Regions from separate parts of the Planococcus sp. 1R117A genome, predicted to be linked through region 1. Evidence: riboswitches for the same ligand, from Rfam matches in the RefSeq annotation. Region 1 holds a riboswitch; each other region holds the start of a gene.

Region 1 (8,052 bases):
TTTCTCAAAGATGGCTGCCTCAATCGTCGGCAAAGTCCTGATATCATACCGCAGATCATGGATGTACTTGATTTCATTTTGTTCCAGCGAAATAACACCTTCGCCTAAAAAGCCAATAGGAGAATAGCGGCAAAGATAGACATCCAAAACAGGAAAGGCTTCAGAGAAAGCCTCTAGTATTTCAATAATCAGCTTCTCATGAGAAGCTATCCTTTTTATTGTTTCCAACCGGTCATAAATGGTAGGCATCTGCATCGAATTCCACTTCCTTTTGAGGTAGGTAGTCCATACTAAATGGGGAATATACTAAATACTACGAATATTATAACATTAAATTATGTAAGCGCTGATATTTTTAGTTCTTATGTGCTGTATCTAATTGCTTATAATTAAATTTTTTAATAAAAAGGAGAGAAACGATGAAAGCATTAGTAATCGAAGATGTCCAAAAAGCAGTAATCCAAGAAGTCCCGGTTCCTGTGATCGAAAAAGATGGTCTCATCATTAAAACGATGGCCAATGGTGTTTGCCGGAGCGACTGGCATGTTTGGGTCGGAGATCATGGGATTGTCCAGCCTATTATCGGCCACGAGTTTTGTGGAATTGTTGAAGAAGTGGGCAGCGATATTAAAAACTTTAAACGCGGTGACCGTGTAATTGTTCCGTTTTCAGGAAGTGATGGTACCTGCCCACATTGTATAGCGGGAAACACACAGCTATGTGACTCGTTTATCGTTCCAGGCACAGCTTATCAAGGCGGTTACGGGGAATACGTAGCCGTGCCAAAAGGCGACCGCAATGCCATTTCTCTGCCAGACAATTTGAGTTTTTCTGATGCAGCTGCGTTGGGCTGCCGTTTTATGACTGCCTATCACGGCGTTGTAGATCGTGTGAATGTGATGCCAGGAGAAAAAGTCGTGGTCTATGGCTGTGGCGGAATCGGGTTATCCGCTATCCATATCGCTTCTTCTATGGGCGCGTTCGTTATCGGAGTCGATATCAATGACTCCAATCTGGCGTTGGCTAAGAAATTGGGTGCTGACTTTGTCATCAACAGCAAAGACAATGATCCTGTTGAAGCTGTGCAAGAAATCACAAAAGGCGGCGCAGATGTTTCCGTAGACGCCCTTGGAATCACAGAAACTTGTGTACCGGCCATCAATAGCTTGAAAAAAGGTGGACGTCATTTACAAATCGGCGTGACCTCTAAGAAAGAGGCCGGATTCATCTCCATTCCGGTCGATCACATGGTCCTTACTGAGAAATCATTTATCACCACTCTTGGGATTCCTGCTTTCCGCTTCACTTCTCTTTTAGAGCAAGTCGCTCTTGGAAAATTGCAGCCTGGCAAAATGGTGACGCGCGAAATCGGATTATCTGAAGTTGAAGGCATTTTCGAAGATATGTCTAATTTTGCTACTACGGGAACTTTTGTGGTAACCGATTATCATGCATAAACAAAAATAACCGGAGTGCAGCTGATTTACAGCTGCACTCCGGCTTTTTGCGCTTCCCGATAAATAATGGGAATATGAGGCGATGCCTTATTCGATTGGAATCCGGTAACCTTTGTCTTTTCGTGCCTGCTCATTGGACTTAGGCACTTGAAGCATCAATACCCCTTTTTCAAATGAGCCTATAATTTGTTTTTCATCAATTTCACCAATATAGAAGCTGCGCTTGAATGAACCGTAAGAACGTTCTTTGCGTACGAAGCGTCCTTCTTCATCATTAGACTCCCAGCTTTGGTTTCTTTCACCGCGGATTTCCAAATAGCCGTCTTTGTACTCCACTTCGACTTCTTCTTTTGAGAATCCAGGAAGATCGACCATAAATTCATAGCCATCTTTCTTCTCTCTTATATCAACTTGAGGGTAGGTATTTTCCCCAAAAAACTTATTAAAGAAGTCAGATTCCAATCCGCTTCCAAAGAGGCTTGGGAATAGGTCAGTTTGTTTTCTTGGAAACAAAGTGCTCATTGTGATCTTCTCCTTTTTAAAGTATTTTTGGTTAATGCCAGCTTTTCAAAAGTCACAAGATCCTAATCACTTTTTTAGAAGCAACCGGTTTTCCTATGGCCACCCTTCTACAACTCGGGCTTGCCATGCGATGACTTTCAACGCCCACATTTTCTTCTTACCCCTTTCTTTTAATTCTGGTCTTTCTACTTAAAATTATATTCAAAACTGTTCGGCTGTCAACAGATTCACATTGCATAAAACCGTTGGTACAACTGGATTTCCAAACTTCCCCCTTTCTTAAATCACTTTTTTTCCCAAGAATTTTTCTTGTTTTTCACCTTCTTGATAAACGTTTGCCGAGTCCTGTTTAATGGATGCATAGTGAAGAGAAAAATGAATTTATTAAACCAGAAGCGGATTTAAAGTTGAGAAAATCATTCTGTCAGAATATTATGTTGACGATTAAATGCAATGGTGGTAAAGTTTTCTACATAGTTTAATAGTAATTCGTTCTTATCATGAGAGGTGGAGGGATTGGCCCTGCGAAACCTCGGCAGCGGGCTCAAAATTGAGCACTGTGCCAAATCCAACAAGCATGAGCTTGAGAGATAAGAAGAGCTGGATATTCAATGTGATTTCGCATGTCAGCCTCTTCTTATGGAAGAGGCTTTTTGTTTGCCTTCATGCGAGAGCAATTCTATTAACTTTAAACCAAGTAAACTTATAGAAAAGGAAGGTGTAACAGAATGAAAAATTCAAAAAGCTTTTTATTATTGTTTGTCGTAGCCGTAATCGGTTTGTTATTGGCGGCATGCGGCAGCGAAAAATCCACTAGTGAAGCAACCGCTTCAACAGAAGGCAAAGAACAAAATTCCTGGGAACGCATCCAGGAATCCGGAAAAATCGTCGTTGGAACCGAAGGTCTTTATTATCCTATTACATACCATGACGAAACAACGAAAGAATTGACCGGTTATGATGTGGAAGTAGCCCGTGCTTTAGGCGAGAAACTTGGGCTGGAAGTCGAGTTTAAAGAAATGGAATTTGATGGCTTGCTTCCGGCACTCCGCAACGGCCAGATCGATATAGCAGCAAACGATTTCTCTGTCACAGATGAGCGCAAAGAAAAATTTGATTTCACCATCCCGATCAAGCATTCTTATGGTTCTGCCATTGTGCGTGAAAGCGATAACTCAGGCATAGAATCTGTAGAAGATTTAAAAGGTAAAAAAGTTGGCGGTTCCGCGACAAGCAATTACTCGAAGTTCGCACAGGAACAAGGAGCCGAAGTAATTGTCTATACAGGTTCTGATACAGTCCTTCCGGAAATCGTCAATGGCCGCGTTGATGCCACGCTGAATGACTACCTCGTATTGATGCGTTCGCTTGAGCAATACGACAAACCAGGTTTAAAGCTTGCTGAAGAAGTAAAATTCTCTTTCAGCAGCAGCGCAATCGTATTGCCTAAAGACAGCCCGGAGCTGAAAGAAAAAATTGATGGTGCTCTTGAAGAATTGCTGGCTGATGGCACAATCAAGGAAATTTCAAACAAATTCCTGGGTGCTGATGTAACACAGCCTCTTGAGAAAGAATAAAAACCTTGAGGAATCCCCGGATTCCTCCTCTATACATAATGAGTAAAGGAGTCTTCCGATGACCGACTTTAAATGGGAATATCTATTCAATGTAGAAATTGCGCTCGACTCCCTCCCCTTCATTTTAGAGGGGGCCTGGCAAACCATTTTAATCGCACTAGTCAGTATGTTTTTCGCCTTAGTTCTGGGTTTGTTTGTTGCCCTCGCCCGCATGAACCGGTTTAAACTGATTTCAGTGCCTGCCCGACTGTTTATTTCCTTTATGCGGGGTACACCGCTGTTGGTCATGCTGTTTATCCTGTACTTCGGCTTTCCAATGGTGGGCATCGAGATGGCGCCATTAACTGCAGCCATCATTGGCATCAGCATCCATTTTTCTGCCTACACAGCTGAAATTATCCGTTCCGCCATTTCCTCTGTAGCGAAAGGACAATGGGAAGCTGCGGAAACACTTCGGATGAGCTATTGGCAAACCATGACCCGCATCATCTTGCCGCAAGCGACACGCATTGCCTTACCGCCTTTATCGAGCACTTTTATGGATATCATCAAAGGAACTTCCCTTGCTATGGTCATCACGGTTTCAGAAATGTTTTACCGGGCAAAAGTGGTGGTTGGCCAAACCTATGAAAGTTTGACTTTGTATATTCTGGTAGCGCTTATTTACTGGGCAATTTGTGCACTGGTCACGCTGCTGCAGGATTATCTTGAGAAGAAAGCCAACCGCTATGTTGCAGCTTGATTGGAGGTACGGAATATGATTAAAGTGGAAAACCTAAGTAAGAAATTTAAAGATGTGGAAGTATTGAAGTCCATCTCGTTTGAAATTGAAAAAGGGGAAGTCGTCAGTATTATCGGTCCTTCAGGCTCTGGAAAAACCACCTTGCTGCGCTGCCTTAATTTACTGGAAACCCCTTCTGCCGGATCGCTGCAAATCAACAATGTACACGTGGCGTTCAATGGAAAGAATCCGACCAAAAAGCAGAAAATCGACATCCGCCAATATTCCGGCATGGTGTTTCAGCATTTTCACTTATTCCCGCATAAAACGGTGATTGAAAACATCATTGAAGCACCGCTCGTCGTACAAAAAAGAAACAAGCAGGAAGTCGTCTTTGAAGCGGAAGGACTGCTGCAGAAAGTTGGCTTACTGGATCATAAAAACCAGTATCCCGAACAATTGTCTGGTGGACAAAAGCAGCGGGCAGCCATCGCACGCATCCTTGCCTTAAAACCTGATCTGCTGTTGTTCGATGAACCGACTTCTGCGCTTGATCCTGAACTCGTTGGAGAAGTACTGACAGTCATTAAAGAACTGGCATCGGAAGGACAGACAATGGTCCTCGTTACGCATGAAATGGACTTTGCCCGTGAAGTGTCCGACCGTGTTGTATTTATCGCCGATGGCCATATCGTCGAGCAAGGAAAACCGGAAGACATCTTCACCTATCCGACTGAAGAACGTACGCAGAAATTCCTGCAAAAGGTTTTACTGCGGAGAGCATAAGAAAAGCGTACCGGGTAACCTCAAAGGTTATCTGATACGCTTTTTAATATTTATCTCCGGTATTCTCGATGTAAGTTTCTTCGCCAGTCTTACGGTCTTTAATGATTTTATCACTTTGCGGAACATCTTCCCTTCCTTCGTCAGGTGCATTTTGAAAATGGCCTTCCAAATTGACTTTCTTGCTCTCGTCTTTCTCTAAAGCATCTTTTGCTTTCTCGGCAATTTTATCCATCGCGGATTTATTGTTTGAAGTGTTTCCTTCTGAAGAGTTTGATTTCACAGCAGATCCCTCCATCGTAAGTCTATATTTTGAAAAATTCCAGAGACCTCTACCCTGTCAAGGTAGCGCTCTTTCGCTTATGCCGACCTCACTCGAATTGTATCCTTATTCTTTTCTATACCCTTCTCTCCAAATAAAAAACGGCCTTGTTATTTCATTTTCTTTTATATAATAAAGCAGCTCTTAATAGAGAATTCATCATCATGGTTTCGAGTTAAAAGCAAAAAAGGCATTTCCAATCACCTTTGAGGTAACGGGAAACGCCTTTTTCTTTTTCTTTATTAAGCTGTATGGCTGGATTCGTGTTTGCTTTGCTGTGCTTTTGAAAGGATGCCATCAACTGCCAGCATTCTGCTGCCGTTCACTGCAAGGAAAATAGCGATTGCCATGAAAGCGATGTCCAATTCATATCCTGCTCCCACACCGTCGCCTAAAAAGCCAGCTGGCAATTTCGCAGTGAAAATTGCACCAAGCATTACTATCGCCAATAACGCCGATACGATTCGTGTACCTAATCCAATAATTAACGCGAATCCGCCTACCATTTCAATTAGAGCCACTACATACGCTAAAGATCCCGGGATGCCGATACTGTCAAACCAGCCTGCCGTGTTGCCGATGCCTCCCTGAAATTTCACCAATCCGTGGATAAAGAAACTGATTCCCAATACTACACGCAACAATACTGTACTTGCTTCTGCTTTATTTGTCATTGTTATTTCCTCCTAAAAATCTGTTTTCTTTTTTTGGTCATGCCAGTGAATCCAGCAGCCATTTTTCAAAATCCTTGTAATTCTGAAGTGATACTGTATGCGGTACCGGATAGTTCTTGAATGTCACATTCGCCCCCAAGCCTTGGAAATAATCCCGGCTTGCTTGTCCCCATTCAAAGGGCAAGGCCTGATCTTGTTCGCCGTGTGAGATGAACAGCGAAAGTCCTTCCATTGAACTTTGCTGGAATTCGATTTTTACGAATTCCGGGATATAGCCGCTCAAAGCGACAATGCCCTTGATGCGCTTTCCTAATGCCAGCCCGGCTGCCATCGAAAGAATTGCCCCTTGGCTAAATCCAAGCAAGTAAATCTGGCTTGCATCCAATGGATATTCGCCTTCAGCCCAGCCGATAAAATCTTTGACTTTATCAACCGCTGCCTCAAACACTTCCTGATGAGGTTTCCCATATCGCTCAATCGTGAAAAAGGCATAACCTGGAGGCCGTTCGAGCGGTCCGCGAATACTGAAAATATAAAAATGCTCTTCCAGTCCGTTAACCAAATTCAGCATGTCCTTTTCATTGCTGCCCATGCCATGCATGACAAAAAGTGCTGGATAAGTTTTGCCAGGATCTGCGTTACGTGGCTTTTGCAATTCGTAAACTAAAGGCGCGCTCATTCTGCTCATCCTCCCTGTGATTATTTTTTCTGGGTGTGAATTGAAAAACTATTAAAAGAATAAAATATTCTTATCAAGAAACATCCATACAGAAAAAATGGCCTCTTCAGCTCAAATTTGTTTCCTAATAAGAATCTTTATTTTCTATAAGATAACAAGGTTTCACTGGAATGTCAACCATTTGTTTGCTAAAATAAAACTAAGTTTCTTATGAAGCAACTAATGAGGTGAAAAAAATGGATATCGGATCAAAAATCCGGAGCATACGTAACCGGAAAAAAATAACTATTGCCCAACTGTGTGAAGAAACAGGTTTGTCAAAAGGCTTTGTCAGCAATATTGAAAATAATAATAGTTCCCCGTCCATCAGCACGCTGCAAACCATCTCCAATTACCTGGAGGTGCCGCTGCCTTATTTACTGCTGGAAAAACAAGAGCATATGCGAGTGGTCAGGAAAGATAAACGGAGCTACTCCACATACAATAACTTGAAAGTGGAGCATTTATCATCGATCGGCGGATTGCGGATGATGATTGTTGAATTTCCTCCCGGCACATCTACTGGAGAAAGCAATGCACACGAAGGAGTAGAATCCCATCTGGTTCTGGAAGGTAAAATCCTTGCTGAACAAGGCGAAGATTCCATCATTGCCGAAGCAGGGGATTCATTCAGCTGGAATGCCTGCGTTCCGCATTTCGTCAAAAATATCGGCGAGGGAAAAGCGGTAGTCCAGGTTTCCGTTTACTCAGACACGGAACTCACAGAAATTTATTGAGTTTCTTCTTTCCATGTACCAAATAAAAGCGTTTCTCAACCTTCTTAAAGGCATGAGAAACGCTTTTTCTTATCTTCTATTTTACTTCATTGAATTCAACGAATTACACAATTATACTTTCTTTAACAGTTCATTTACTGAATGGAGGAATACCTGATGGCAGAAAAGATGATTCACAGCGATGGCATAGAATTATTCTCGGAAAGCTTTGGCAATCCAACTGACCCGCCCCTTCTTTTGATCATGGGGGCGATGTCTTCGATGGTGTATTGGGATGAGGAATTTTGCCGCAAACTGGCAAACCAAGGTCGCTTTGTAATCCGCTACGATAACCGTGATGTCGGCCGTTCCACTTGCTATGAGCCTGGAAAACTGAATTACACGGTATCGGATATGGCCGACGATATTCTCCGGATCATGGATGCTTATGGCCTTGGAAAAGCACATCTTATTGGCATGTCGCTTGGGGGGATGCTGGCACAGATTGCCGCAATCAAATATCCGGAACGCATTCAAAGCATCACATTGATTTCATCAGGCA
Region 2 (8,052 bases), on a different contig from region 1:
TTCATCGCTTTCAGTAAGGTCAAGTAGCTATTGGCATCAAAACGCCTGGCCAATTTTTTCCCTTGATAATCGAGATAGGACTCCACTTCAAAACGGCTGTCATTGGAACAGCGGCGGAACCGCTGATCGAATAGATTGCCGCTCCGGTAAGTGACCATGGCGGCCATGCGCGCCAATTCAAAGCCTTTCAGCTCGGAGGAATCCGTATAATTTCCATCTTTAAAGAGCGCATCATTTTCTATTGCCTGAATGCCAATCCAATTGAAAGCCACACCATAATCACTGTAAGCAGGGGTCACAGCAAGCGGAAGAATGGCATCAACAAAATCCGGGTACAAATGCCCCCATTCAAGTGCTTTCATCCCTCCCAGCGATCCTCCTAGGACCGCGGTCAAATGAGAGATACCCAATTCCTTTAACGCCGCATGCTCCGCCCGGACCATATCGCGGATTGTAAGATTTGGAAACGAAGCCCGGTATGGCTGACCCGTTTCCGGATTGAGGGACAATGGACCGGTTGATCCATTGCAGCCACCCAACACATTAAATGTAATGACTTGAAAAACGTTTGTATCCACGGCTTTCCCTGGTCCGATCAATCCTGACCACCAGCCCGGATTTTCAGCATTGCCGACTGCAAATTGATCGCCTGTTAAAGCATGGCAGACGAGAATCACAGGAGCATCTTTTTTGCCGCACCGTTCGTAGGCAAGTTCTACGTTATGCAAGACTTCCGTCGACTCCAGGGGAAGTGTTCCTATGGATACTGTCGTCATTTCCGTTCCCTCCTATACGTTCTCGAGTACCGCTGCCTGAATTGCTTGTTCAAGGTCGGCGATTAAGTCTTCTGGATTTTCCAACCCTATCGATAAACGGATCAATTCTTCCGTAACACCTGATGATTCCAGTTCTTCTTTCTTCAATTGCTGATGCGTTGTCGAAGCCGGGTGAATAATCAGCGATTTCGCATCTCCAACATTTGCCACATGAGACCATAACACAACGCTGTCAATCACTTTGCGCCCTGCTTCCCGTCCGCCTTTGACACCAAAATTGACAATTGAACCGTATCCGTCTTTTAAGTACTTTTGTGCCAATTGATGAGATGGGTGGTCTTCAAATCCAATGTAATTGACCCATTCGACTTGAGGATGAGCTTTTAAGTATTCCGCTACAATACGGGCATTGCTGTTGTGGCGTGGAATGCGCAAGTGCAAGGTTTCCAATCCCTGTAAAAAGGCATGGGCACTTTCGGCGCTGAGTGATGGACCGAAATCACGCAACAATTGAACGCGCAGTTTCGTCGCGAAAGACGCACCTTCCACATCGATGCCGTAGCGGATTCCATGGTAGCTTTCATCCGGTTGTGTATAGCTCGGGAACTTTGGATTATTCCAGTTGAATTTACCGCCATCTACAACAACCCCTCCGATAGTTGTTCCGTGTCCGCCAATCCATTTTGTTGCAGAATGGATAACGACGTCAGCACCAAACTCAATTGGATTGCTGCCATATGGCGATGCGAATGTGTTATCGATCAATAAAGGAATCTGATTTTCGTGGGCAATTGCGGCCACTGCTTCTACATCCAGAACATTCAAACTTGGATTTCCAATAATTTCTCCAAAAATCGCTTTTGTCTTATCAGTAATGGCTTCACGGAAGTTTTCAGGATTTGTACCGTCAACAAATTTGACGTTGATGCCATACCGCGGCAATGTGTTGGCGAAGAGACTGTATGTACCTCCGTATAAATTGGCGTCCGCAACAATTTCATCGCCCGCTTCTGCTACGTTCAAAACAGAAAATGCAATAGCTGCCATTCCTGAAGCCAAGGCTACAGCAGCTGTTCCGCCTTCAAGAAGCGCCACGCGCTGTTCGAAAACATCAACCGTCGGGTTCATAATGCGTGAATAAATATTTCCTGTTTCTTTTAAACCGAATAGATTTTGGGCGTGCTCCGTATTTTTAAACACATAAGAAGTCGTTTTATGGATGGCTACACCTCTTGCTCCAGTAACTGGATCCGGTTGTTGTCCTCCGTGCAATAAAAGCGTTTCTGGTTTAAAGTTTGTCATTTTGTTTTCCTCCTAAGGTTTTTTTGATGGAAACCATGGTTGAGGAGGAACAGAAAAAAGCCCCCTTCAATTAAGAAGAGGGCCGTGATATACGGATTGCCTCCTCTCATCTGCCAGATCCCGTCTTGCCGGATCTGTAGGACTTAGCACCTTTCCAAGCATTGCTTGTTGGTTGCCGGGCATCATAGGGCCTATTCCCTCCGCCTCTCTTGATAAGAGTATTCAGATTTAGTTTTCCATCATGTTGAGTAGTATAGAATAAAACAGAGAAATTTGTCAAGCGCATTTTTTCAAAAGATTTTGAAACCTATGACTTATTGAATACGTTTACTGTATAGAGGTGAACAATAATGATTCTATGGATTGCACTTGCACTCTTTTCAGGTTATTTTATCGGTTGTCTTCATGGTTCTGTTATTGCCCAGCTGCTGTCCGGCGTAAACGTCAAAAATAAAGGCGTCAAAAATTCAGGGGCTTCAAACGCAGCTATTGTTCTCGGCTGGAAATACGGGGCGCTTGTTGCTGTTCTTGATATTTTTAAAGGAGCAGCTGTTGTTATGGGATTCCGCTTTTTGCTAAGCGGCGCTTCTCTGCCGGATGAAATGGTTTGGATGCTGCTATTTCTCGCAGCGGCCGCTGTCGTTTTCGGCCATAACTTCCCGTTCTATATGAACTTTGATGGCGGAAAAGGAACAGCTTCAGTTATCGGCGCCATGCTGGCCCTTGATTGGAAGCTTGGCCTTGCCGGCGGTCTGCTGCTGGTGCTGGCAGCACTGGCTACCGGCTATTTAGTGGTCGGGGTTCTCGTATTATATGGCATGTTTTTTGCCATTGCCTTTTGGCCGGCCGAAGGCATATGGCCTTTAGTCACCGCCTTCGCTTTGTTTGCTATGGCAGTCTGGAAGCATCTCGAGAACATCACGCGCATTAAAAACGGAACAGAAAACAAAGTTTCTTCTGTTTTCCGGAAAAAACCTGCCGGCTCTGCTTAAGAAGCCGGCATAGGCAGCGGATCCGCTGTCTTTTTTATTGTCTAGAATCGTATTTTTTGTCTTGCTGGTCGTATTTTTATCTTTGCTGGTCGTATTTCGTCTGCTACTGTTCGTATTTTATCCGTTGCTGGTCGTATTTCATTTTTCCTCCGAGCCGAATGCGCAGCATTTGGGCGTATTGCCAAAATTCCCTATTTTCATGCTAAAATAAAGTGATTACATACTTAGGGGGAACTGTATATGTTTGAAAAGCTGATTGAGCGCCTTGTCCGCTATGCAAAAATTGATACACAATCGGATGCTGAGAGCACTGAAACACCTTCTACGCCGGGGCAATGGGATTTGTTGCATGAACTCGAAAACGAAATGAAGGAAATCGGTTTGGAAGATGTCAGCATGGACGAGTTCGGTTATTTGTTCGGCACCTTGCCTGCCAACACAGAAAAAGAAATTCCCGTTGTCGGCTTTCTGGCGCATGTCGACACCGCTACGGATTTCACAGGAAAAAACGTCAATCCGCAGCGCATCGACAATTACGATGGCAGCGACATTCAATTGAGTTCTTCCGTTACTATGGCAGTCGCCGACTTTCCTGACTTGAAGAATTATGTTGGCCATACTTTGATTACTACTGACGGCACCACTTTGCTTGGTGCCGACAATAAAGCGGGTGTTGCCGAAATTATGACCGCCATGGAATACTTGGTTCAACATCCTGAAATTAAGCATGGAAAAATCCGTGTAGCTTTTACACCAGACGAAGAAATTGGCCTCGGACCACATAAGTTTGATGTAGAGCGTTTCGCAGCTGACTTTGCTTATACAATGGACGGCGGGCCTCTTGGCGAACTGCAGTATGAAAGCTTTAACGCAGCTGCTGCCAAACTGACGGTCCAAGGGAAAAGCGTTCATCCCGGTTCAGCCAAAGATAAAATGATCAATGCCCAAACGGTCGCTATCCGCTTCCAGGAAGAAATGCCGAAAAATGAGGTACCTGAATTGACCGAAGGCTACGAAGGGTTTATCCACTTGAACAGTTTTAATGGAAATGTTGATCAAGCGGTTCTCTCCTATATCATTCGCGATTTTGACAAAGAGGCTTTCGAAGCGAAAAAGAGCCATATGAAAAACGTGGCCGCTAAGCTGCAAGAGCAGTATGGCAATGAAGCCATTAAACTTGAGATTGAAGATCAATATTACAATATGCGTGAGAAAATTGAACCAGCAATGGAAATTGTCGATGCAGCCGAAACAGCTATGAAGACACTTGAGATTGAACCGAACATCGTGCCTGTCAGAGGTGGTACAGACGGTTCCCAATTATCTTATATGGGCTTGCCGACACCTAATATTTTTACTGGCGGTGAAAACTATCATGGCCAGTACGAGTTCATCTCTGTGCAGAACATGGAAAAAGCTACACAAGTCATTATAGAAATCGCGAAATCGATGGAACAAAAATAAGCGCCCGCGGGCGCTTATTTTTTCAGGCTGTCGAGAAACTCTCGGCAGTCTTTTCTCATTTCGCTCCAGGCGGGACGCTTTCCGCGGACATGGCTTCAGCCGCTTCCCTCGCTTTGCTCAGTCCAGGGTCTTCAGCTCATGTTATTTCCGCTGGAGTCGCCCACCTTCCGCTGCATTCAGCTCTCTTTCACCACTTTTAGAGACTCTCTAAAAGTGTGATGGTTTTGGAAAGCTTTCTAATGTTTGTTCCTGCTCTTCAGATATGGAGCCAACCGGCGGAGACGCCTGCGGGATAGCGAGACAGCCAAGACCCTGCAACGCCCTTTCATGTTTCGAAGCTAGCGCAGCGATGCAGAAACAGGAGCGCATGCGACGAAGCGGCTTGGCGCTCGCCCGCGGCAAGCGCAGCTGGTTGACGGAATATCGGTTAAGGGCTGATACCTAATACGAATTTCAACTTTCTCAACAAGCTTCAACGCTTAAGAGACGCTGTCACTTTTCATATTTAGATGATGCTGCGGCCATTTTGCGCAAGCGCATAGTGGATGCCGTGCTGCAAAGTTTGGAAGCAGTTGAATTTTGATAAATTGATGCCCGACTCGGTAATGACCATGCTCATTTGCGGGGAAATGCCCACCAAGACCGTATAAGTTCCGATCAGAGATGCCGTGGACCCTAATTTCTCAATTAAACTCGCGGCGTGCTGTGTGAAATTATCGTTCAATCCTGTTAAGTCCAACAGCAAATATTTTGCTTTATAAGTCGGTAAATTTTGCAGGGTTTTTACCAATAATTCTTCTGCACGCGCTTCATCATAAGTTCCGAGAAGCGGCACAACGACGATATCTTCGAGCACTGGAATAATCGGCGAAGAGATTTCCTGAATTAATGCATTCAGTTCTGCCGTTTTTTTCTCGACCAGTTTTTCAAGCTGATTGATCTGCTCTGCTTCTTTCAAGCGAGCCAGCCGATGAATATTTTCTTCAACGTTTTTTTCTGAAGGAAAATATTCAATAATCGTTTCAGGGTAGCCTTCAATTTGATGGTGAATGACATGATACCAAACATTGCGCCCGAAAAGCGACGTGAAGATTCCAGCGTAATGGGCTGCCAGGTAACTGCCTCCCTGCTTTTTCCCTTGAGCTACATTGATTTTATGTTCCCAGCTATTTCTCAAATTGACTTGGAGCGTGCTTTCCGATTCATTCATTTTCTGAATCTCGGCTTTTCCCCATCCTGCAGAAGCATATGTATTTGTTATTAAGTTTGCCGCTTCTGAGATACTGACATTTTTCATGCTCGTGAAATAGTCGCCCACTATCAAACCTTGGCGGAACCCGGTGGACTCCATCACTACGTTTGCTGCGTCTTCTCCTGATATTTCTTCTATTGAATCAAAAAATGTTTTCATCGCACTGGCCGTCCAAAACAGCACAGCATCCTGGCCTTCGAATAAGAATCTGCCTTCATCCAAATCCCATGCAAATTCTAGTCCGCCTACATTTATTGATGGTTTAGTTTCCATATTGCAACTCCTCCCACTATTGAAATTTATTTTACCATAATCCTCTTTTTTCACTTAATAATCTGCAGTCTTATGTAATCACTCTTTCTATGATACAAGATTGTGGTTACATCTTCAGGTTTGAGATTCGATAATTAAAGGAATACAAAAATAACCATACAAAAAGAAAGAGGTGCTCCTTGTGTCAGACAAAAAACCTTTTAACGAAGAAAATCGCGAAACAAGAGATAGTCGCCCCATGGACAATCCGGAACAGATTAAAACAGACAAAGAAACAATGCATGAAATGTTTAAAGAAGAACAGACTGTCGATGCAATTCCATTGGAAGATTTGAAGCAAAATATGGAAGATGAAGAAAATAAACGTTCTACCAAAGACAACTCGGCAAGCGAAGAAATCTATCCTGATTAATCAGCAGAATAAACCTACTTTTCTGAAGAACAGCATGGCTGCCGCCAAGCTGTTTTTTTTATGTTATGATTCATGTTGGAACAGGAGTGACCTAAATATGAAAAATATGATTTACCCGTTTATGGTAGTAGTAGCAGCCAGTTGTTATGGCATTCTTTCCACTATTATCAAAGTAGCAATGGAAAACGGTTTTACAGCCGCAGAAGCGGTAACCAGCCAATACTTTGTCGGATTTGCCTTAGCAGCTCTTTTGCTTTTAATTACAAAACGGAGAATTCCCCGCTTGCACGGTTGGAAAGTTTTAGTAATGTCCGGTTCATTTACCGCTGCCACCGGTATGGTTTACGGACAGTCTTTGGTATACTTGCCAGCGTCACTGGCAGTCGTATTGCTGTTTCAATTTACTTGGATCGGCATGTTTTTGGATTGCATCGTACACCGCAGATGGCTGAAACGAACTGAAGCCATCTCACTTGTTTTATTATTCGGCGGGACTATATTGGCTGCAGGAGTGATTGATGCAGACCTCAGCAGCATTCCTTGGCAAGGATGGGCTTGGGGAATCGGAGCGGCTTTCTGTTTTTCTGCTTTTATGTTTGTCAACGGCATAAAAGTCGAAGGCATGGATACTACTACCCGCTTGTTTTATGTCTCTTTTGTCGCTGCCATTGTTGTCGCCTTTTTCCAAACACCTGAAGTGGTGTGGAATGGCAAACTCTTTGATGAAGGCCTCTGGGTATACGGCCTGTTGCTTGGATTCTTCGGTATCGTCATGCCGATTTGCTTCTTCTCGATCGCTGTACCGCATGTTGGATCCGGTCTGGCTTCAATTTTAAGTGCCATGGAATTGCCGGTTGCTGTTTTTGCCTCGGTCCTTGTCTTAAATGAAACATTGACGGTTCTTCAAATTGTCGGCATCTTTGTTATTCTGTTCGGCATGGTGCTGCCAAGTATATTCAGCCGCAACCCTAAAATTATAGAACCCGTTTAAAGGTCCGCCTCTTTGGTGGGCCTTTTTTTCATTCTTTTTTAGTAGCCGTAAAAGTCCGATTGGTTCAACTAACAATCCGTGGGGTGAACCCCCACGGATTGAAGTTTCACTTTATCCCGCTTTAACGCCCAGTATGGCTCCCGCTTTTCAAGCGGAAACCGACTGGCCTTAAAAGTCCGATTGGTTCAACTAACAATCCGTGGGGTGAACCCCCACGGATTGAAGTTTCACTTTATCCCGCTTTAACGCCCAGTATGGCTCCCGCTTTTCAAGCGGAAACCGACTGGCCTTAAAAGTCCGATTGGTTCAACTAACAATCCGTGGGGTGAACCCCCACGGATTGAAGTTTCACTTTATGTTTAGCTTGGGTTTAAACAGGAATATATAAAGGGAGCAGTTAACTATCAAAGGAGTGAAGAGGATGAATCAGGAAGAATTGAAGCAAAACGCTTTGAAGATTTTAGAAGAAAGCCATGTAGGCATTTTATCGACGGTGCAAGGCAATAAGCCGCATTCCCGCTACATGACGTTTTTCCATGACGAATTCACTTTATACACAGCGTCACACAAACAAACGCAAAAAGTTGATG
Region 3 (8,052 bases), on a different contig from region 1:
TATCCACTTCCTGGTAAACACAATAAATGCCTTGCTGTTTCGCCGCTTTCGGTGATTGCAGCTGAACCAGGTTTCCATCCAGCCGGATTTCTCCCGCGTCCTGTCCATAAACGCCCGATAATATTTTGATCAATGTACTTTTTCCAGCACCGTTGACGCCAAGCAAGGCATGCACTTCTCCTTGTTCGAGACCGAACTCTGCCCTTTCCAATGCCGTTACATTTCCGAACGTTTTTCGGATTCCTGTCATTGACAGCAAAGAATTCCCCATCGGCTTTGCTCCTTTCTTAGAAAAGAGCCGCCCCGTTGTACAGGACAGCTCCGCTCACTTTTCCTATTGTTGAGGCTTAAGCACCCAGATTCTTGGGTGCTTCCGCTTTTCCTTACTTACTTTCCAACTTCTTAAGCGCGTCCGTATACCCTTGTTCACTCGCGCCCCAGCCTTCGATGTACTCGCTCAATTCAGCGGTTGTGATGGCTTCTTCAGGTAATTTTTCCGCATCTACAAAAATCGGTTCCAGAACCACTTTCTGTTCCGGATTTTCACCATTGATTTGCTGATACAGGTAACGCACTTGAATGCGGCCAATATCAACCGGATCCACTGCTGCCGAAGCTGCCCACGGGCTGCCGTCTTTCTGGATCATCTGCAAGTCTTCATCACTCATGTCGATGCTGTAGACGCTGATATCGGTGCGACCGGATTGTTCAATGGCGCGCACTGCACCTTTTGCAAATTCATCCCAGGCGGCCCAGACTGCTGTGATTTCGCCTTCATTCGGATATTGCTTCAATACCGCTTCCATTTGCGCCTGTGTATCAAGAGCTGTGTTTTGAGTCGCTGCACCGAATGCCGTGACTTCTTTGATGCCTGTATTATTTTTCAAAAATTCTTCGTAAGCGACTTGGCGGCGTTCCATCGGGGCAAAGCCGGCTACCCAGATTTTTACGATATTGGCTTTTCCATCATGGTCGTTAGCCAATTTTTCCAATGTCATTTCAGCCATTTGCTGATCGCCTTGTTCTAAAGAAACCACGCCTTCAACATCTACTCCTGCATCAAAAGCGACAACCGGAATTCCTTTTTCCACTGCTTTTTCAACGCCTTGGTTCAATGCCTCTTTGGTGCCGTGGTCAATCAAAATTCCGTCAAATCCTTGGTTGATGGCTGCGTCCAAGTTGGATGCCATTTTTGCCAAGTCGCCGTCCGATGTAAAGACCGTTACGTTGCCGCCGAATTTCCCGACTTGTTCTTCCACGCCTTCGATATACTGCGCAGAAAACGTCCCTAAGTTTTGCTGCATGATGAGCGCGACTTTTTTGCCGGCCAACGGATTATCCGAGGCTTCTGCTTTCGCAGCGTCCGGCGTCTTTTCTTCACTGCCTTCGCCTTTTGGCTGGCAGGCAGCCAGAAATGCACTGATGATCAATAAAATGGTTAATAATAAGAGCGATTGTTTTTTCATTATTTTTCTCCTTTTTCTGCATAGAGGTTAAGAACTCCGGGAATATTTTGGTAGTAATCAGGTCTGATGATTCCTTTTTCTGTGATGATTGCAGTAATAAAGCGGGATGGAGTCACATCAAAAGCAGGATTAAAGACTTTCGTGCCCAGAGGCGCTACCGGCCGGCTGCCAATATGAGTGATTTCTTCCGCTTTCCGTTCTTCAATTGGTATTTCTGCACCGCTGTCAATGGTGACGTCAAACGTTGATGCGGGCGCCGCTACATAAAATGGAATCCCATAAGCATCAGCGAGAATCGCCAAGTTGAGTGTTCCGATTTTATTGGCGGTATCGCCGTTTGCCGCGATGCGGTCCGCGCCCACGATAATGGCTTCGATGTCTTTCGCCCCAATGGTGTGGGCCGCCATGCTGTCGGTGATAAGCGTGACGTCCACTCCTGACTGCTGAAGCTCCCAGACGGTCAGCCGTGAACCTTGGAATACCGGGCGGGTCTCACATGCAAACACTTCAAATTTCCGGCCGCGTTCGCTTCCAAGGTGAAATGGCGCCAAGGCTGTTCCATATTTCGCAGTGGCAATCGATCCGGCATTGCAGATGGTCATCACCCGTTTATGCCCTTCCAAAAGCGACAAGGCGTATTCGCCGATCTGCCGGCAGGAAGCTTCATCTTCCTGGTGGATGCGCACCGCTTCTGCGATAAGCAGCGCTTTTCCATTTTCTGCAGATTCAGCTTTTTGAACGGCTTCAAGCAATCTATCGAGCGCCCACATTAAGTTGACGGCCGTCGGACGCGACTCTCCTAGATAAAGCGCATCTTTACGCACATAATGCAGGAATGCTTCCACTGTTTCAGCATCGTGCCGCTGGGCTGCCAGTGCTAAGCCATAAGCGGCGGCGATGCCGATGGCCGGCGCGCCGCGAACTTTCAGCGTAAAGATGGCTTCATAGACATCTTCAATCGTCTCGAGTGTCAAATAGTCAATTTCATGCGGCAGTTTCTGTTGATCTAAGATGACCAACTGCCCGTCTGTCCAGGCAATTGATAATGGAATTGTCATTGCTTCAGCTCCTCAAGCAGACCAGATACCGCACTGATTGTTGTTAACCCGGAACGTTTTAAAATCAGCGCTTCGCCGGTTTGCAAAGCTTGTTTCTTTAAACGAATGCGCAAATTCTTATCTTCAATGCTGTCCAGATCTTTAACATGTGCCAGTCCGATTGTGCGTCGAATTAATTCACAGCCGGCAAAGCCAAGCGTGTCGCGGAATATCTTTTCCAATATGAACTCTTTATAGCCTGCTGTTTTTTTGTATGCTTCAATGCCTTCCCGGTCCCAAAGTTCTGAAAAGCGGGTTGAGAAAACTTCCCATGTACGTTCGATATGGTTCACAATCACTTGGCGTTCTTCGCCGCTCCGGGTGATTGACTGAACGATCAAGTTTGCCAGAAACAAGCCGACGTCAAAGCCAATCGGACCGTAAAAAGCAAATTCCGGGTCGATGACTTTCGTTTCCGATTCACTGGCAAAAATACTGCCGGTATGAAGGTCCCCATGCAATAGCGCTTCCGCTTCCGTCAAAAAACTGAACTTCAGCTTTGCCGCTTCAAGTTTCAATGGACCGTTGTTCCAGATAGCTTCGACCGTGGCTTGAAGCTCCGGTTCGTAATCATTGGTGTCGTTATTGAAAAACGGGTCGGTGAAAATAAGGTCTTCTGTTATTTTGCACAGTTCCGGGTTGGAGTATTCGGCCGCCAAGCGCTTTTTCTCAAACGGGTGCAGCGCAAAATCGGATGTATGGAACAGCGTGCGCGCCAAATACTCGCCGATGTGTTCCGATAGTTTCGGATAGGCTGCCCCCTGGATCAACCCTTCGCGTGCAATCGTCAGATGAGACAAGTCTTCCATTACGGTAATCGCCAGTTCCTCATCCATGGCATAAACGGCCGGGACCAGCCCCGGTGCAAATTCGCCGTGCTTTTGAAGAGCGTTCGCTTCAATCGTTGCGCGTTTCAAAGTCAGCGGCCAGCTTTCCCCGACAACTTTCGCATACGGCAATGCCTGTTTGATGATCAACCCTTTTCCGCTTTTAGGATCTTTGATCTGGAATACATAATTCAAGTTCCCATCGCCGATTTCGCGGCACACAAGTTCCGCTCCTTCAGGGAATGGGTATAGGCTCTGAGCCAGTGCAATGGCTTTTTCTTCGGTTAATGCTTCGTATTGTTCGGATGCTATTGTCATCATTCATCTACCTTTCCGGGTCAATATAAAAAGCCTCTTTCCGCAAGAAAGAGGCCTAGAATGATAGATTCCATGCCTCTTATCTTTCAGAAATGGTCATTTCTGATGGAATTAGCACCGTGCCTTGCGGAATTTGCATTCCGGCGCAAAAGCGCCCCTTCTCACGAAGGTATTACGGTCGGTTGCTGGGCGTCATAGGGCCAATTTCCCTCTGCCTGCTCTTGATAAGAGTACTATTTGAGTAACTATATGCTGTTGAGAAGAATCCTATCACGGTTCAGAATTGACTGTCAATAACTTTTTTAACTACAAATAATTTTGCGAATATTCATTGACAGAAAGCTTTAAGCATGAAATAATCAAAACTAATTTCTTTATTTAACCCAAATTATTTAACCCAAATTGAATACGCATTCTTATTCAGAGCAGGTGGAGGGACGAGCCCTATGATACCCGGCAACCGGTCCATTAATGGACACGGTGCTAATTCTTGCAGCCGATTTATGCGGCTGAGAAATAAGAAGTTGTTAAGCCTATTAACCTCTTCTTGTTTGAAGAGGTTTTTTATTTTGATTTTTAACAGGAGTGTGAATGCAATGAGCAGTTTAACAGCGACTTACCAGCTGTATGGCAAAGCGGGTTCATTCGGGGAAAAGGCAGAAGGAATCGCCCTGGGCCTGACGATCGGATCGTGGACCGACCTGCCATTATTGGAACAGCAGCAATTAAAACACCATAAAGGAAATGTCGTTTCAGTAACGGAATTTGAAGATTCCCCGCATCCGTTAAAGCCGGATGAAATCAAGGCTGTGGTGAAGATTTCGTATCCAAGTGCCAACTTCTCAGCGGATTTCCCAGCAATTTTAACCACTGTTTTCGGCAAATTGTCGCTGGATGGTGAAGTTAAGCTGCTCGATTTGGAGTTTGACGAAGAGCTGCTCTCCCATTTTCCGGGACCGCGGTTCGGCATCGACGGAATTCGGGAATTGCTTAGCGTTACCGGCCGGCCGCTTGTCATGAGCATCTTCAAAGGCGTCATCGGCCGCGACTTGGATTTCCTGACGTCGCAGCTTCGCCAGCAGGCGCTCGGCGGAGTGGATTTGGTAAAAGATGATGAGATCCTTTTTGATAATCCACTGACGCCTTTTGAGAAGCGGATCACCACAGGGAAAAACGTGCTGCAACAGGTCTTTGAAGAAACCGGGCACCGGACGCTTTATGCGGTGAACTTGTCGGGGCGCACTTCGAACTTGCGTGACAAGGCAAAAAAAGCACGCGAACTTGGGGCGGATGCCTTGCTGTTCAATGTCCATGCTTATGGTCTGGATGTGCTGCAGGAACTGGCAGAAGATCCGGATATCCGGCTGCCGCTCATGGCGCATCCAGCATTCAGCGGCGCTTTCACTTCTTCCAACTTTTATGGACTGGCCACTTCTCTGGCACTCGGAAAACTGGTCCGCTACGCAGGCGCCGACTTTTCTTTGTTCCCCTCCCCTTACGGCAGTGTTGCTCTTGAAAAAGCGCAGGCACTGGCACTTGGCGAGGAATTGGTGAAGGACAGTCCGTTGAAGCAAAGCTTCCCAGTGCCTTCTGCAGGCATCCATCCCGGACTTGTTCCGTTATTGATCAACGATTTCGGAATTGACAGCATCATCAATGCAGGAGGCGGCGTACATGGCCATCCGGACGGTGCAGCCGGAGGCGGTAAAGCTTTCCGCCAGGCAGTTGATGCCGTTTTAAGCAAAAAAACACTCGTCGACGCTTCCGAACAGCATGAAGAATTAAAAACAGCATTGGCAATATGGGGGTAAGCATTTTGAGCAAACCAGTGATTTTCTGCGATTTTGATGGCACGGTGACCAACAACGACAACATCATCGCAATCATGAAAAAATTCAATCCGCCCGGCTGGGAACCGGTCAAAGACGATATCCTGGCCCAACGGGTTTCCATAAAAGAAGGCGTGGCAAAGATGTTCTCGCTGTTGCCTTCAGCGAAAAAACACGACATTGTCAGCTATGTGCTGGAACAGGCGCAAATCCGTGACGGCTTTTCTGAATTCGTGGCTTACGCCAAAGAACAGGATATTGCGCTTTATATCGTCAGCGGCGGCATTGACTTTTTTGTCTATCCGCTGCTCGAACCATTCGGCCCTTTCGCCGGCGTCTACTGCAACGAAGCGGATTTTTCAGGAGAAACGATCCACATTAATTTCCCGCATAGATGCGACAACGAATGCACGAGCCAAGGCTGCGGCTGCTGCAAGCCGTCCATTATCCGTGAGCTGCTTGAAAACGGCGCGAAAAGCATCGTCATCGGAGACTCCATCACCGATCTTGAAGCGGCGAAACGGGCAGACCTTGTCATTGCCCGCGATTTTTTAATCGAGAAATGCGAAGAGCTCGGCTTGCCGTATGAGCCGTTTGAAAACTTCCGGGATGTCACTTCCATCATCGACGCTCGTCTGGGTGTGAAACTATGACGGCGCTTCAGGAGCGATGGAAGGAACTCGCAGATATCAAAGACGAATTGGCGCTCCGGGACTGGTTCATGGGAACGAGCGGCAACTTAGCCATTAAAGTCCAAGAATCACCTGTTGAATTTCTGGTGACGGCCAGCGGCAAAGACAAGCGCAAACGCACGGCAGAAGATTTTTTGCTGGTGGATGCTAACGGCAAGGCAGTTGAAGAGACACATTTGAAGCCGTCGGCTGAAACCTTGCTGCATTGTGAAGTTTATTCGAAAACGGCTGCGGGATGCAGCCTCCATATCCATACCGTTGCCAATAACATCATTTCGGAAATATACGGGAACCGTGGAAAAATTGATTTCCAAGGCCTTGAACTCATCAAAGCATTCGGTTTATGGGATGAAGATGCGGTGTTGACCATCCCCATCATCCCAAACCACGCCCACATCCCTGACCTTGCGGAAGAGTTCCGAAAACACTTGGCTGCCGATAGCGGCGCAGTGCTGATCCGCAACCATGGCATTACCGTGTGGGGTAAAAACGGTTTTGAAGCCAAGAAACTGCTGGAAGCAAGTGAGTTTCTTTTCCAGTATCAGATGGCTTTGTATCAAATACATTCACATTAAAACTGAAAGCGGAAAGGAAGATTCATAATGGCAATCATTAAAATTCAAGGAACAAACGAAACAATCGAAGCACAAAACGAAGTAGCAGCATTCCTCGAACAGCAGGAAGTTATTTACGAGCATTGGGACATCAATAAATTGCCGGAGCACCTGCGCGAGAAATTCAATCTCAGCGATGAAGAAAAAGAGGAAATTCTGGCAGCTTTCAAAGCGGAAATCGACGACATTTCAGAACGCCGCGGCTACCAGGCAGCAGACATCATCTCGCTGTCCGATTCAAATCCGAAATTGGATGAACTGCTGAAAAATTTCCAGCGCAAACACATTCACACAGATGATGAAGTGCGTTACATCGTCAGCGGGCACGGCGTTTTCATCATCCAAGGAAAAGACGAGCGCTTTTTTGAAGTGCACCTGTCTCCTGGAGATTTGATCTCGGTGCCTGAAAACATCACCCATTACTTTACATTGGCAGATGACCGCAAAGTTGTCGCAGTCCGCATTTTCGTGACGACTGAAGGATGGGTTCCTGTTTACCAGGAAGAAGAAAGCGTACAGAACTGAATTTGCAGTACTAAACATCGGCATTTTATTTGATGCCGGTGTTTTTTATTGTGCAAGCGGAGTCCATCTCCTTTATTCACGCTAAGCAACTTAGTATAATGGAAACGGCCAGAGGAGGCTTCCGCATGACAATTCCAAAACCACTTGTTCAATCCAATCAATTATTTATTGTCCTTACCGTCATTTTGGCGCTGATTTTCCATAAATCGATTCTGTTCCTGCCATTTGCCGCAGGCGTCTTGACACTTATAACCGGCAAGAACCCGGTGATTTTAGTCGGGAGACGATTTTTGAAAAAACCGGCAAACCACTATATTCAGGAAGACCGCGCTCAGCAGATTTTCAATCAATGGATTGCCACCATTTGCCTGGGATTATCGCTGTCAGCTTTCCTATTCGGTTTTACGCTAATGGGTTATGCTTTCAGCATTATGGTGGTCGCAGCAGCAGGAGTTGCGCTGATGGGCTATTGCATCGGCTGTACGATCCGTTACCGCTATATGATGTGGCGGCATAAAAGAGCAAACGCGGCAAATTAAGCTCTTACATACAAAAAAGGCCGGAAAGCAATCACTGCGATTGCTTTCCGGCCTTTCCTTATGGTTATTTCACTTGGCCATTGCCTTGGATCAAGTACTTTGTGGAAGTTAAAGCAGGCAGCCCCATTGGACCGCGCGCGTGAAG
Region 4 (8,052 bases), on a different contig from region 1:
AAAGTTCACTGGTGTTTGACTTTGTCGAAAAAGAATTCAAGTCAAATGTGTTGGTCGATCCCGTCATTAAATTGGCTTCTCCAGTTGGCGGATTTTTGTTCCCGAGCTTCACGGACAATGCCGCGGACATTCATCACATCGTTTATGCTTCGGGCAAAGCGAACAAACCAGATTTCCAGTTTATCGAGAACGTCTTAAACGGCAATGAAATCATGACCGCCGAGGAAGACAAAGCGGTGTTTGAGGAAATCGTCAAAGCCGTAATCGGAGAAGAAGTAGATTCAAGAACCCTTGCCGGTCTCTATGATGAGATCAATCTCATGCTGGAAGTGGAAAAAGAAGCTGAGAATGAAGATGAGGAGCCGCCAGTTTTGGATACGGTAGAAGTGACACGTGTCTTGAAGGCGAGCGGCGTCAAAGATGTAAGTAGCGAAAAAGTGGAAAGGGCCTTCCAGCAAGTGGTGGAAGACAAAAACTACGAAATGAAAGCAAGCCACGTCGTGCCAAGCTATGCGTCCAAGTCGATCAAAATCAACACAAAAGTCGCGGAAATCAAAATCAGCCCGCAAGACTTACGATACGTCAAAGGCGTCAATTATAACGGCAAACGCTGCATCTTGATCGAAGTGGAAGAAGACACGATGATTGAAGGGTTTAAACTGCTTGAGGAAGAGCAGCTGGAGTAGCGATTTGAGCAATCCTTACCAGCTGAAATACACTGTTTTTAGGCTTTAAAATATCGTATATTTCCCGGGAAATAAAATGTTTACTGGTGAAGACAGTTGCAAATTCTCTTTAGGCTCTCTTCGTCCATCAAATTAAATCAGGAAAAAAAGCATCTCATAAGAGGTGCTTTTTTTTCTGTCTATATCCTTAAGTACTAGCTATAAGAAAACTCACTAATTGAATCGCTTGAGAGAGAAGATGGAAATATCAAAGGTGCTTTGGCCTTCCAACGCCATTTGGCTCAATACTTCTCCCATTACGCTGCCGAATTTAAAGCCATGCCCCGAAAAGCCGCAGGCAAAAATGACTTGCGGATGGTCTGGATGATAATCAACGATAAAATCATGGTCGCGCGAGTTTGTATACAGACAGGTTTTTCCTTGATTCAATGTGCCATTTGCTTGAGGCATATAGGTTTGAAGCATATGCCTTAAGTCGCCTTCATCACTTTCATACAGTCCGAAGTTCTGGGTATGCACGTCCGGGTCAATCAGCTGTCCGCCATCAGATTTGCCGATTTTAAGGCCGGCGCCGTTCAAATTAGGGAAACCATAAGCTTTTTTATCCCCGTCCTCGATAAAGAAGGCCGGAAAGTGGGCATCGCTGTACAGATCGGAAGGGGCATCAAACCAGCCGACGGCTTTGCGTGTCGGCTGAATCGGAAGGCTTAACTCCGGCAATAACTTTGCGGCCCAGGCACCGGCAGTGATGATCACTTTTTTTGCATAAAAGGCAGTATGGTCGGTCGAAATTTTTATCCCATTTGCATCATTCATGTCGATGTCCCGCACTGGTGTATTGGAGACAAGGTCCGCTCCGTTTTTAAGAGCGGTTTCCTTGTAAGCCCGGATGGCCGCCTCGCTGTAAATGATTCCCGATCCTGCTTCAAAGCACCCAATAAAGTGGTCCGGCACCGAAAAACCAGGCCACCTGCTTTGGATTTCCTGGCCGTTTAAGATTTCCAAAGGGAGATCATATTTCTGAGCAGCCGCGATTGTTTCTTGCAGAAAAGGCGAATCTTTCGGGCCAAGTCCAAGAACACCGGTTTTTTCAAAAATTTTGTAGCCTGTCTGCTGTTCGAGTTCCTCCCATAATCGCTGGGCACGCTTCACAAGCGTCACGTATTGTCTGCCTTCACCATAAGCATGCCGGATCAAGCGAGTGTCCCCGTGATGGCTTCCCTTAATGTGCGGCGGGTCGAAGGCATCAATTAGCAGGGTCTTTGCATTCTGTTTCGCCAAAAAGGCGCCAGCAGCCATTCCCATCGTTCCCGCACCTACGATGGCTACATCATATACAGGTTCTTTTGTCATTGCCAGTTCGCTCCGCTCTTCTTTAAATTTGGGCCATTGTTCAGAAAGTCAGGACAGCATAAAGTGAATTAGTAAAAAGGCATAAGAAGTATTATTAGATAGTATTTAAGATTCGAATTATTGTCAAATGGGTTGTTCAAACTTTGAAGTAGGGCAGAGGAAGCCCTCTTTGCAGAGATTTCAACCGCAACTGCAGCGCTGGCCAGTAAAATGAGCTCGTGTATTTCGATCATATTCTTTCTGTTTTCATAAAAAATAAGCGGTAAAAATTCGAAATAGAGAAAAATGTATTTGACAGAACGGGCAATGTAAAATACTATCTGTATTATGTAAAAATTAAATAACTTATCAAGAGAGACTGAGGGACAGGCCCGATGACGTCCAGCAACCATCATTTTTTATGAGAGGTGCTAATTCCTGCAGAGCGTTTGCTCTGAAAGATAAGATCTAGATTAAAACCTATTTCCTATCGGAATAGGTTTTTTGTGTTTTTTGGCCTCATTCATTCAAGCAGCGCAAAGCTTTGAGTATGAAAGAACTTTGCGACTCTCTTTACCAACAAAGGAGTTTTAACATGAAAAGAAAACAGTACATATCCCTTTCTCTGGTTTTATTGCTAGGCGCAGGCGGCATTCTAAGCGGATGTTCGTCAAAAGAAGCAGCAAGTGCTACAGGCGAGCAAGTGATTCTGGTCGGAACGCAAAACGATTATCCGCCTTTTGCTTTTGCGGATGAGAACAACGAACTGACCGGATACGATGTAGAAGTGGTCAAAGCGGTCGATGAGAAATTGGACGGCTACACGTTCGAATTCACCGCTGTTCCATGGGACAGCATGTTCCTGGCGCTGGAATCCAATAAAATTCAGGCCATCGCCGATCAAGTCGCGAAAACGCCGGAACGCCAGGAAAAGTATTTGTTCACCGATGAATCCTATTTTGCAGCGGAAACCGTTATTGCTGTGAAAGAAGGAAGGAAAGATATTCAAACCATTGAGGATTTAGAAGGCAAGAAAATCGGCGCTTTAGCTGGAGATTCTTACACGTTGTTGCTTGAGGAGTACAACAAAAAAGCGGCAAAAGCGATTGATTTGAAGTACAGCGAAAGCGGCAACCCTTCAGAAATTTTGCAGGATGTGCAAAACGGCCGGCTTGATGCTTATGTAAACGACCCGATCATGATTGATGCAGTCTTGGAGAAGAATGATTTGGACGTTGAAATTGTCGGCCAGCCTTTGGTTAATGATGATATGGGAATCGTATTGAAAAATGGGGAGCAGGGCGAAGAATTGAAGGCACTGATTGATCCTGTTTTGGAAGAACTCAAGCAAGATGGCACTTTAGCTGAACTGTCGAAAAAATGGACTGGCGGAGAGTACATCCCTGAATAGGTTTGTGGAGGGGAAGAGGCAATGGAGAATTTACTGGATATCAATTTTTTAATAGAAAGCTTTCCTGCAATTATTTCGCGGCTGCCCATCACCATAGGGATTGCGGTAGGTTCATTGATTTTAAGCTTGTTTATTGGCGTGGCCACCGCCCTCATCAAAATTTACCGGGTCCCGGTATTAAGGGTGATTTCATCCATTTACGTATCGTTTATCAGAGGGACCCCTTTATTGGTTCAGATCTATCTCGTATTTTATGGCATACCGAAAATTATTTATTACTTGCAGATTGAATACGGCTGGCTCCAATCGGCGGACGTCAACAGCATTCCACCCGAAGTTTATGCGCTATTGGCGTTTTCCGTAAATTTGGGAGCATACTTGTCCGAAACGATCCGTTCTGCTATTGAATCGGTTGATCGCGGGCAGTTTGAAGCTGCTAAATCGATAGGCATGAGCCCTGCACAGATGATGCTTAAAATCATCTTCCCGCAAGCTTTGACAGTAGCCATACCTAACCTTGGGAATATGTTTATCAGCACCATCAAAGATACCTCTCTTGTTTTCATTATTGGCGTTATAGACATTATGGGGCAAGCCAAAATTCTCGGTTCCCGCGGGTTAGCATTCTTTGAAGTGTATATCGCGGTATCGATTGTCTACTGGATTCTTTGTATAGCAGTAGAGCGATTGCTCGTGAAAATCGAGAAACGGGCTCGCAGATATGAAAGAGGGATTGCTGCATGATCAAATTGGAAAATATCCATAAATATTACGGTAACCAGCATGTGCTGAAAGGGATAAACCTTACAGTTGCCAAAGGTGAAGTGGTTGCCATTTTAGGGCCAAGCGGTTCAGGTAAATCAACACTATTGCGGTGTATTAATTTTTTGGAGCAGCCTAGCGGCGGAATTGTTGAAATCAACGATAAAAGAGTAGATGCTGAAACAGCGAGTAAAGCAGATATCGTTTCTTTAAGAAATTTGACAGGGATGGTCTTTCAGCAATACCATCTATTCAAGAATTTTACCGTGCTGCAAAATGTGATGGTCGGTTTAACCAGTGTCAAGAAAATACATAAAGTTGAAGCTAAGAAAAGAAGCATTGAAATTCTGGAAAGGGTGGGTTTAGCGAATAGGTTAAGCCACTATCCCGCACAACTGTCAGGCGGGCAGCAGCAGCGGGTTGGGATCGCTCGTGCACTTGCACTCAATCCGGAAGTCCTATTGTTTGATGAACCGACTTCCTCACTTGATCCAGAACTGGTTGATGAAGTTTTGGCAACGATCAAAAAGGTAGCCAATGAAGGAAATACGATGCTTATTGTCACCCATGAACTGAATTTTGCACGTGACATTTCAGACCGCGTCATTTTCATGGAAGATGGCCTCATTGTTGAAGAAGGAACAGCTGAACAACTTTTTAATGATCCTAAAGTCGAGAGAACGAAGCAATTTTTAAGCAAAGCAATCAGAACCCATTAAAAGATGGTGAAATAAGCTTGGATAGAGGAAGGATGTTTGGATTGAACCCGATAGAGCAAATTTTGAATAGCTTTCCTGTCGTTATTCTGGACGGGGCCATGGCTACAGAGCTTGAGAATCATGGCTGTAATTTGAACGATCGCTTGTGGTCCGCAAAAGTATTGATGGAAGATCCGGAGCTGATCAAGCAGGTGCATATGAGTTATTTTGAAGCGGGAGCGGATTGTGCGATTACTGCCAGCTACCAGGCAACTATTAAAGGGTATCAGGAAAGAGGGTTAACTGAGGAAGAGGCAATTGGATTGATCAAAAAGTCTGTTCAAATTGCAGCAGAGGCCCGTGATGAATTTTGGGAAGCGTTAAATGATAAATCCAACAGGCCGAGACCCTTAGTTGCTGCTTCTGTAGGCCCATATGGTGCTTTTCTGTCGGATGGCTCTGAATATCGCGGTAATTATTCTATCAGTGAAAGTGAATTGGTCGCCTTTCACAAAGAGCGAATCAAGGCATTGGTGGATGCAGGGGCCGATATTTTAGCGTGTGAGACTCTTCCCTGTCTGATAGAAGCTAAAGCCATCCTAGAGGTGCTGAAGGAATTCCCAGGGGTTTATGCCTGGTTCAGCTTTAGTGCCAAGGATGGCCGCCACATAAGCGATGGAGAAAGAATTTCCAGTTGTGCGGAGTGGTTGGATAAAGAACAGCAAGTAGCTGCAATCGGCATTAATTGTTCAGCACCCGATTTTATAGAAACGCTGATTGGAGAAGTAAAAAGCCGAACTTCCAAACCGGTAATTGTTTATCCAAATTCCGGTGAAGAGTATGACGCCATAAGCAAGACATGGGAGGAAGAGTCTTCAACAAATCACTTTGCCTTTAACACACAACGATGGTATAACGCTGGAGCTCAACTGATTGGAGGTTGTTGCAGAACAACCCCAGAGGATATTTCAGCCATTGCTGGATGGGGACGTAATATGGAAAAATAATAGCCAAAGAGGCAGCAGGCAATGGTATAGAGAGCCTGATGCCTTTATTTATCCCAACTATTGTTATAATAAAAGAGTTTAAAAGCGAAACTGTAGCTTTGAACAGTCTTTTTTTGTGCGCAACGCGGATTTTACTACTACATCAAGCAGGAAAGTATGGAATTTAATAAATTGGCGGTAAAAGAAGGAGCCTGTATCCCAAAAGGATGCAGGCTCTATTTCGTTCCTTGCTTTAAACACAATAATTTTTGTAATGACTCTGGCGCAGCACTCAGGACGGCAGCACCTTAACTTTAACTGATTTTATCTAAAGCCAATATGATCTCTGCGGCTTCTTCGGCCGTTGCTGCATCGATTTCTTTATAGAACGCAAGACGAACCGAATCAATTAATGCCAACAAAAATATCTAAATTTTCTTATAAATATAAAAATCTATTGATTTTGTATAATAATTTATATAGTGTGTTAACTATAGATGAAAATTGGAGAGGGTTTTTACAATGCACAAGATACTTGAGACATATATTCCGATAGCAGAGGTCATTGCAAAAACTTTTGGTCAAGATTGCGAGGTTGTAGTGCATGATTTAACAGTCCCGCAAAACTCAGTTGTTTATACAGTTAATAACCATGTAACGGGCAGAAAAGTAGGGCAAAGCTTTGACCACCTCATTACAGAAGTATTGCTTTCTCAAAACTTCACAAATGATTTTTCAGCAAATTATTATTTTCAAACGGAAGACGGCAGAATGATAAAATCTTCTACATTGCTCATCAGGGATCAAGAAAAAAAAGTGATGGGGGCCCTATGCATCAATGTTGATACCACGGCCATTACCGAGAACATCAATTGGTTAAGCAGGATGATTCCAGCCAACCCCAATCAATTTCCAAAATCTGTTCCTAAACAAGAAAATTTTAGTGAAATGGAGCATATACGGGAAATCGCCGATGAATTAATCGACAAAATCATAGGGGATAAACCACTGGAAAAACTACGGCGAGATGAAAAGGTTGAGATGATCCGTTTCATGGAAGAAAAAGGGGTTTTCTTAATACGCGGAACAATTGACAAAGTAGCTGAAAAATTGAATATCTCCAAAGTAACGGTCTATAGCTATATCGAAGAAATTAAAGGGAAAAGCAACAGCTCAGAGAAAATCGTATAAATTTTTTCAGCTCTTATAAAACTTTATACGATTTATAAAATAAATTCTAAGGAGAAATCTAATGATGAAATTCATTTCAATTGATGGGGCGAAAGCGAACCCGGGCCATTATTCAGCAGCCACACAACAAGGCAACTTTCTATTCGTTTCAGGACAGCTGCCAGTCGACCCTTTTACGGGAGAAGGAAGCAGTGGGGATATCGCGGTCGAAACAAAACAAGTACTAGCAAATCTAGACCACATTTTAAAAGCAGCGAGTGCTAAAAGAGAAGATGTCATGAAGGTCACTATTTACATTTCAGATATTTCATTATGGAATGCCGTAGATTCATTATACAAACGGTATTTCGGTGAGCATAAGCCAGCGCGTGCTGTTGTGCCCACGAATCAGCTGCATTATGGATATTCAATTGAACTTGAGGCAGTTGCTTATATCAGCGGGGAAAAGAGGGATTGAGGATGAACTATATTTGTTCCGGCTGCGGTTCCAGTTACCCAGTGGAAAGCAATAAATGGAAATGCGATTGCGGAAAGCTGCTGAACCTTGAATATGAAAAAAAGGCAATTGATTTTTCCGAAACTTCCATCTCGCGAAATCATTCACTTTGGAAATACATCGATTCATTGCCATTTGAAGAGGAAGATGTGTGGGAAGACATTACATTAGGAGAAGGTGGTACGCCGCTCATTAAACTATCCGGAAATGTCTATGCAAAAGCTGAATATTATATGCCTACGCTGTCATTTAAAGATCGGGGCGCTGTACTGCTCATTGCCATGGCGAAAAAACTTGGCATTGATCGAGTCGTTGCAGACAGCAGCGGAAATGCTGGCACAGCCATTGCTGCTTACGGGGCCAGAGCAGGAATCCAATGTGATATTTTTGTTCCGGATTCCACCTCCAGTAAAAAAATAAAACAAATCGAAGCACATGGTGCTGTCATTCATAAGATTCCAGGAACGAGAGAAGATACAGCAAAAGCGGC

What was found. A riboswitch is a leader RNA that binds a small molecule or an ion and turns the genes downstream of it on or off. The one in region 1 is predicted to bind S-adenosylmethionine.
Region 2: another riboswitch for S-adenosylmethionine. It lies ahead of ACSFXN_RS02225 (O-acetylhomoserine aminocarboxypropyltransferase/cysteine synthase family protein); the one in region 1 lies ahead of ACSFXN_RS15730 (transporter substrate-binding domain-containing protein).
Region 3: another riboswitch for S-adenosylmethionine. It lies ahead of mtnW (2,3-diketo-5-methylthiopentyl-1-phosphate enolase); the one in region 1 lies ahead of ACSFXN_RS15730 (transporter substrate-binding domain-containing protein).
Region 4: another riboswitch for S-adenosylmethionine. It lies ahead of ACSFXN_RS05195 (transporter substrate-binding domain-containing protein); the one in region 1 lies ahead of ACSFXN_RS15730 (transporter substrate-binding domain-containing protein).

Annotation. Positions count from the first base shown of each region.
Region 1 is NZ_JBPRLO010000005.1:219,838-227,889, reverse strand. It holds gene ACSFXN_RS15745 (LuxR C-terminal-related transcriptional regulator) at 1-255, opposite strand, end outside; gene ACSFXN_RS15740 (zinc-binding dehydrogenase) at 420-1,457, shown strand; gene ACSFXN_RS15735 (Hsp20/alpha crystallin family protein) at 1,545-1,979, opposite strand; SAM riboswitch class I at 2,472-2,576, shown strand; gene ACSFXN_RS15730 (transporter substrate-binding domain-containing protein) at 2,708-3,556, shown strand; gene ACSFXN_RS15725 (amino acid ABC transporter permease) at 3,615-4,298, shown strand; gene ACSFXN_RS15720 (amino acid ABC transporter ATP-binding protein) at 4,314-5,063, shown strand; gene ACSFXN_RS15715 (hypothetical protein) at 5,107-5,343, opposite strand; gene ACSFXN_RS15710 (DoxX family protein) at 5,625-6,056, opposite strand; gene ACSFXN_RS15705 (alpha/beta hydrolase) at 6,094-6,735, opposite strand; gene ACSFXN_RS15700 (helix-turn-helix domain-containing protein) at 6,972-7,511, shown strand; gene ACSFXN_RS15695 (alpha/beta fold hydrolase) at 7,668-8,052, shown strand, end outside.
Region 2 is NZ_JBPRLO010000001.1:501,776-509,827, forward strand. It holds gene metX (homoserine O-acetyltransferase MetX) at 1-776, opposite strand, end outside; gene ACSFXN_RS02225 (O-acetylhomoserine aminocarboxypropyltransferase/cysteine synthase family protein) at 789-2,078, opposite strand; SAM riboswitch class I at 2,182-2,297, opposite strand; gene ACSFXN_RS02230 (glycerol-3-phosphate acyltransferase) at 2,429-3,070, shown strand; gene pepT (peptidase T) at 3,311-4,534, shown strand; gene ACSFXN_RS02240 (STAS domain-containing protein) at 5,040-6,059, opposite strand; gene ACSFXN_RS02245 (hypothetical protein) at 6,241-6,471, shown strand; gene ACSFXN_RS02250 (EamA family transporter) at 6,569-7,462, shown strand; gene ACSFXN_RS02255 (pyridoxamine 5'-phosphate oxidase family protein) at 7,884-8,052, shown strand, end outside.
Region 3 is NZ_JBPRLO010000001.1:1,013,968-1,022,019, forward strand. It holds partial or broken gene ACSFXN_RS04775 (sugar ABC transporter ATP-binding protein) at 1-271, opposite strand, end outside; gene ACSFXN_RS04780 (sugar ABC transporter substrate-binding protein) at 384-1,466, opposite strand; gene mtnA (S-methyl-5-thioribose-1-phosphate isomerase) at 1,466-2,524, opposite strand; gene mtnK (S-methyl-5-thioribose kinase) at 2,521-3,711, opposite strand; SAM riboswitch class I at 3,785-3,939, opposite strand; SAM riboswitch class I at 4,122-4,231, shown strand; gene mtnW (2,3-diketo-5-methylthiopentyl-1-phosphate enolase) at 4,305-5,519, shown strand; gene ACSFXN_RS04800 (2-hydroxy-3-keto-5-methylthiopentenyl-1-phosphate phosphatase) at 5,525-6,190, shown strand; gene ACSFXN_RS04805 (methylthioribulose 1-phosphate dehydratase) at 6,187-6,804, shown strand; gene ACSFXN_RS04810 (1,2-dihydroxy-3-keto-5-methylthiopentene dioxygenase) at 6,832-7,368, shown strand; gene ACSFXN_RS04815 (DUF4395 domain-containing protein) at 7,494-7,907, shown strand; gene ACSFXN_RS04820 (glutamate-5-semialdehyde dehydrogenase) at 7,972-8,052, opposite strand, start outside.
Region 4 is NZ_JBPRLO010000001.1:1,097,697-1,105,748, reverse strand. It holds gene ACSFXN_RS05205 (DUF4317 domain-containing protein) at 1-686, shown strand, start outside; gene solA (N-methyl-L-tryptophan oxidase) at 900-2,039, opposite strand; SAM riboswitch class I at 2,382-2,486, shown strand; gene ACSFXN_RS05195 (transporter substrate-binding domain-containing protein) at 2,614-3,429, shown strand; gene ACSFXN_RS05190 (amino acid ABC transporter permease) at 3,451-4,173, shown strand; gene ACSFXN_RS05185 (amino acid ABC transporter ATP-binding protein) at 4,170-4,910, shown strand; gene mmuM (homocysteine S-methyltransferase) at 4,952-5,896, shown strand; gene ACSFXN_RS05175 (helix-turn-helix transcriptional regulator) at 6,398-7,066, shown strand; gene ACSFXN_RS05170 (RidA family protein) at 7,128-7,523, shown strand; gene ACSFXN_RS05165 (threonine synthase) at 7,526-8,052, shown strand, end outside.